Regions from separate parts of the Shimwellia blattae DSM 4481 genome, predicted to be linked through region 1. Evidence: predicted binding sites of a transcription regulator. Region 1 holds the regulator's gene; the other holds the start of a gene.
The links. Region 1 encodes Fur, which represses iron uptake genes when iron is present. Its sites were predicted from a motif close to ATAATAATGAGAACNACTATCAA; they were not measured.

Region 1 (3,168 bases):
TGTGGGGCGCAACTTCCACAGCAAGGCGTCTATCCTGCGTGCGCTGGATCAGATGGCGGCCTACAAGCTGAATAAATTCCACTTCCACCTGACCGATGATGAAGGCTGGCGCATTGAAATCCCCGGGCTGCCGGAGCTGACAGAAGTCGGCAGTAAGCGCTGCCACGATCTGAGTGAGAAAACCTGCCTGTTGCCACAGCTGGGTTCCGGGCCGGATACCTCGACCAACGGCAGCGGCTATTTCAGTAAAGCGGACTATATCGAGATCCTCAAATACGCGAAGGCGCGCCATATTGAGGTGATCCCGGAGATAGACGTACCGGCCCACGCCCGTGCGGCGGTTATCTCCATGGAAGCCCGTTATGATCGTCTGATGAAAGAGGGCAAAGCGCAGGAGGCCGCGGCCTACCGGCTGCTGGATCCGACCGATACCTCAAACACCACGGGCGTGCAGTTTTACGATCGCACCGGCTACCTGAACCCGTGCCTGGAATCCTCGCGCCACTTTATTGATAAAGTGATCGGCGAGATCCAGCAGATGCACAAAGAGGCCGGGCTGGCGCTGACGACCTGGCATTTCGGTGGCGACGAGGCGAAAAATATCTACCTCGGCCCGGGGTATACGGATAAGAACAAACCGGAAGCGGGTAAAGGCCAGCTGGATCTCAGCAAACAGGACAAGCCCTGGGCGAAGTCTCAGGTGTGCCAGACCATGCTGAAAGAGGGCAAAGTGGCCGATCTGGAGCACCTGCCGAGCTGGTTCGCCGTGGAGGTGAGCAAGATTGTTAATAAGCACGGTATCGAGAAGATGCAGGCCTGGCAGGACGGCCTCAAAGATGCCAAAGATGCCAGCGCCTTCGCCACGAAACGCGTTGGGGTGAACTTCTGGGATACCCTGTACTGGGGCGGGGCGGATTCGGTCAATGACTGGGCGAACAAAGGCTATGAGGTGACCATCTCTAACCCGGATTATGTCTATCTCGACTTCCCTTATGAAGTGGATCCGCAAGAGCCGGGATATTACTGGGGAACACGCTTTACCGATGAGCGCAAGCTGTTCAGCTTTGCCCCCAATAACCTGCCGCAAAATGCGGAGACCTCCGTCGATCGCGACGGTATGACCTTCGCGGCGAAGTCAGACAAACCCTGGCCGGGCGCTCACGGGATCTCCGCCCAGCTCTGGAGCGAGGTGGTGCGCACAGACGATGAGCTGGAATATCGCCTGTTCCCGCGCCTGATTGCCATGGCGGAGCGTGCCTGGCACCAGGCCGGGTGGGAGCAACCTTTCCAGGCCGGTAAAGAGTATCAGGGGGGCGTCACGCACCATGTGGATACCAAAGCGCTGCACCAGGACTGGGAGCGTTTTGCAAACCTGCTGGGGCAGCGTGAGCTGGCGAAGGTGGATAAAACCACGCTTGCATACCGCCTGCCGGTGCCAGGGGCGCAGGTGGCAGCCGGGGTGCTGGCGGCGAATGTCAGCCTGCCGGGGCTTGGTATTGAATACTCGGTAGATGGCGGAAAGCAGTGGCAGCGCTATCAGGATAATGCCCGCCCGCAGGTCAGCGGTGAGGTGATGGTGCGTACTGTCAGCCCGGACGGTAAACGTACCAGCCGGGCGACAACGGTACGCTGAGTCGCAACGAAAAACGGTGGCCTGGCCACCGTTTTTTTGTCGGTAAAAAACCGGGTATCACCCGGTTATGTTTACTGAGCGTGATTATTTAGAGTCGTCGTGAGCGTGTTCATCCTCACGGCAGTCTCCCTCAGCGCAGTGGCCATACAGATACAGACTGTGGTTGGTCAGGCGAATTCCATGACGCGCCGCAATTTCACGCTGGCGGGATTCAATGGAGTCATCACTGAATTCGATCACTTTGCCGCAATCCAGACAGATCAGATGGTCATGGTGATGCTGCTGGGTCAGCTCAAAAACCGATTTGCCACCTTCGAAGTTATGACGGGTAACAATGCCCGCGTCATCAAACTGGTTCAGCACGCGGTATACGGTGGCTAAGCCAATCTCTTCGCCCATATCGATCAGTCGTTTGTACAGCTCTTCCGCACTGACGTGATGATTAGCAGGCTCCTGTAACACTTCGAGGATTTTCAGCCGGGGAAGTGTGACTTTAAGGCCAGCCTTCTTTAACGCGTTATTATTGTCAGTCATGCGGGAGTTATCCTGTTGCTTAACGATTTAGCCCCCGGAGGGAGTTAAAAGCGGGTACGACAAAAGATGCATGGGTTTCATTATAGAACCGATGGTTATAAATGAAAACCGCGAAACATCACACAAATACAGCCTTCAGAAAACGAATGTCAGTATTGCTTCACAAGAAAAAAACATTCATTAAAGCGACCGTCATTGTACCGCGTTCTGATATAAAGTTAAAAACTTGTAGCAATTCTTGTTATCGGGCAAAACAATCAGGCGGCACTGGCGGGTGGGTGCCAGCGCCGCGCTACCACTCAGGCGTTGATAATATCGCTCAGGTGCATCTCTTCAGAAACCTGCTTAACCCAGGCTTCAACGCGCTGCTGGGTCAGCTCTGGCTGGCGGTCTTCATCGATAGCCAGGCCCACGAAGTGGTTATCATCCACCAGACCTTTAGAGGCTTCAAAGTGGTAGCCTTCTGTTGACCAGTGGCCGACGATAGTCGCCCCGCGTGGCTCGATAATATCGCGCAGGGTGCCCAGCGCATCGCAGAAATATTCTGCGTAATCTTCCTGGTCGCCACAACCAAACAGCGCTACCAGTTTGCCGGTAAAATCAACATCTTCCAGGGTAGGGAAGAAATCATCCCAGTCACACTGCGCTTCACCGTAGTACCAGGTCGGGATACCGAGCAGCAGAATATCGAACGCTTCCAGATCTTCTTTGCTGCTTTTAGCAATGTCATGCACCTCAGCCACATCTTTACCGAGCTGCTTCTGAATCATTTTTGCGATATTTTCGGTGTTGCCAGTGTCGCTGCCGAAGAAAATGCCTGCGATCGCCATGAGTAAGATAACCTCTTGAATCTTAAAATAGGGTGGCTGCTTGATGCCATGGATTGGTCAATGATAGCAGAACAGCTCCTGCAGCGGAAACTGCTATCACCGCCTTGTGCACAGACTGCAACATGGGGCGGATAACGGGGAACGACGGGTTCTCTGTTACCGGGAGGGCGT
Region 2 (3,168 bases), 1.7 Mb from region 1:
CAGCAGCAGGTTGCGCTCAGCGTCAACACGTACTACGTCCAGGCTCTGAACAGTTACACGTTCGTTACCCAGCTGACCTGCCATTTTCTTGCCTTTGAACACTTTGCCCGGAGTCTGGTTCTGACCGATAGAACCCGGAACGCGGTGAGACAAGGAGTTACCGTGAGTAGCGTCCTGGGTACGGAAGTTCCAGCGCTTAACGGTACCGGCGAAACCTTTACCTTTAGAGGTACCGGTTACGTCAACTTTCTTAACGTCAGCAAACAGTTCAACGCTAATGTTCTGACCTACAGTGTATTCTTCACCTTCTGCAAGGCGGAATTCCCACAGGCCACGGCCAGCTTCAACGCCAGCTTTAGCGAAGTGACCAGCTTCCGGCTTGGTTACACGGTTAGCTTTTTTAGCACCGGTAGTAACCTGAACGGCACGGTAGCCGTCGTTAGCCAGATCTTTGATCTGAGTAACGCGGTTTGCTTCAACTTCGATAACGGTTACTGGGATAGATACGCCTTCTTCGGTGAAGACGCGGGTCATGCCCACTTTTTTACCGACTAAACCAATCATTGTTTCAACCTCTCAATCGCTCGATGACCTGATTAACCCAGGCTGATCTGCACGTCTACACCGGCAGCCAGATCCAGACGCATCAGAGCATCAACGGTTTTCTCGGTTGGCTCAACGATGTCAACCAGACGCTTATGAGTGCGGATTTCGTACTGATCGCGCGCGTCCTTGTTAACGTGCGGAGAGATCAGAACGGTAAAGCGCTCTTTGCGGGTCGGCAGCGGGATCGGACCACGGACTTGCGCACCAGTGCGCTTAGCAGTCTCGACGATTTCCGCAGTTGATTGATCGATCAGACGATGATCAAACGCTTTCAGGCGGATACGGATTCTTTGGTTCTGCATGAGACCAGAGCTCCAATTATTTATAGACGAAATGATTACTCCTCGCACCCATTACGATTGATGGGAGAGTGTAATCGTTCTTACGTTGCCCCCAAATCGGGAGCGTTGTTTATGGCATAAAAACTGCCTGAGCCCTTACGAGCCAGCCCGCTAAATTAGACAGGCCCGCGCATTATACGTAAATCCACACATGAAGCAAGCGCTGGCGGAAAAATACCCACTGGTCAACGCAAAAATATCCGCGCCTCCCCTGCCCCGTAAACAACAAAACCCGCCGCAGCGGGTTTGGAGAGTGCATCACGTCACCGGGACTCAGCTCTGCTCTTTAATTTGTGTCTGCAGGTAATTTTGCAGGCCAATTTTGGCTATCAGGTCCAGTTCAGTTTCCAGCCAGTCAATATGGTGCTCTTCTTCGGATAAAATGCCGATCAGCATATCGCGGCTGACATAGTCATGAACACTGTCCGCATAAGCGATAGCTTCGCGCAGGTCTTTAGCGCCGTCCATCTCAAGTTTCAGATCAGACTGCAGCATCTCCTCAACATCTTCACCAATATGCAGCTTGCCCAGATCCTGAAGATTGGGGATCCCCTCGAGAAATAAAATACGCTCGATATATTTATCCGCGTGTTTCATCTCATCAATGGATTCGTGATATTCCACCTCATTGAGGCGCAACAGCCCCCAGTTTTTAAACATCCGGGCATGAAGAAAGTACTGGTTGATTGCGACAAGCTCGTTTCCCAATAATTTATTGAGATAATTTATGATCTTAACATCACCTTTCATTACAGATACCTCCGCTTCCACTTATTGAAGCGTAGATGCATGAACGGGGATGTCAAAGTAAAGACGTGCGGTCAGGCAATCTCCTGATATTCAGGCATTGAGGTTAACTCTTCCTGCATCAGCTCACGCACGGCGCGAACACACTTACCGCACTGATTACCCACCGGAATAAATTTGCGCAATTGCTGGAAAGACTGGGGATGATATTGACGAACGGCCTGGCGAATTTTTTTATCACTAATACCGTTACACAGACATACGTACATAGCCACTCCTGCTTAAATTACACACAGAGTGTAAATGAGAATAATTATGATTACAATAGCAGCAACCGGTAATTAATGCTCAGCGTGGCGGTTTATTTTTTAAGAATTGTGACTGACCAGAAAAGCAAAAGGGCGCCGAAGCGCCCTTTTAAGTTCATTCGCTAAATATTAGCCCAGAACTTTAGCAACAACGCCCGCACCTACAGTACGGCCGCCTTCACGGATTGCGAAACGCAGACCGTCGTCCATTGCGATCGGGTGGATCAGGGTAACAACCATTTTGATGTTGTCGCCCGGCATTACCATCTCAACGCCTTCCGGCAGTTCGATGGTACCGGTCACGTCAGTAGTACGGAAGTAGAACTGCGGACGGTAGCCTTTGAAGAACGGAGTATGACGGCCGCCTTCGTCTTTGGACAGGATGTACACTTCAGATTCGAACTTGGTGTGCGGGTTGATGGTGCCCGGCTTAGCCAGAACCTGACCACGTTCGATTTCTTCACGTTTGATACCACGCAGCAGAACACCAACGTTCTCACCAGCACGGCCTTCGTCCAGCAGTTTGCGGAACATTTCAACGCCAGTACAGGTAGATTTAGCGGTATCTTTGATACCAACGATTTCTACTTCGTCACCAACTTTGATGATACCGCGCTCTACACGACCGGTAACTACAGTACCACGACCGGAGATGGAGAATACGTCTTCGATAGGCAGCAGGAACGGCTTGTCGATAGCACGCTCTGGTTCCGGGATGTAAGAATCCAGGGTTTCAGCCAGTTCGATGATTTTTGCTTCCCACTCTGCGTCGCCTTCCAGCGCTTTCAGAGCAGAACCACGGATGATCGGAGTATCGTCGCCCGGGAAGTCGTACTGAGACAGAAGTTCACGAACTTCCATTTCAACCAGTTCCAGCAGCTCTTCGTCATCAACCATGTCGCACTTGTTCAGGAACACGATGATGTACGGAACGCCTACCTGGCGACCCAGCAGGATGTGCTCACGGGTCTGCGGCATCGGGCCGTCAGTTGCAGCAACAACCAGGATAGCGCCGTCCATCTGAGCAGCACCGGTGATCATGTTTTTAACATAGTCGGCGTGCCCCGGGCAGTCTACGTGAGCGTAGTGGCGGGTCGGGGTATCGTATTCAACGTGAGAAGTGTTGATGGTGATACCACGCGCTTTTTCTTCCGGCGCGTTATCGA

Region 2: bfd (bacterioferritin-associated ferredoxin) is a predicted target of Fur. The motif match lies at 1,998-2,020, and genes of this name have one in related genera.

Annotation. Positions count from the first base shown of each region.
Region 1 covers NC_017910.1:2,768,535-2,771,702, reverse strand. The annotation lists gene EBL_RS13015 (beta-N-acetylhexosaminidase) at 1-1,633, shown strand, start outside; gene fur (ferric iron uptake transcriptional regulator) at 1,718-2,167, opposite strand; gene fldA (flavodoxin FldA) at 2,467-2,997, opposite strand; gene ybfE (LexA regulated protein) at 3,154-3,168, opposite strand, start outside.
Region 2 covers NC_017910.1:306,711-309,878, reverse strand. The annotation lists gene rplC (50S ribosomal protein L3) at 1-564, opposite strand, end outside; gene rpsJ (30S ribosomal protein S10) at 597-908, opposite strand; gene bfr (bacterioferritin) at 1,221-1,697, opposite strand; gene bfd (bacterioferritin-associated ferredoxin) at 1,769-1,963, opposite strand; gene tuf (elongation factor Tu) at 2,132-3,168, opposite strand, start outside.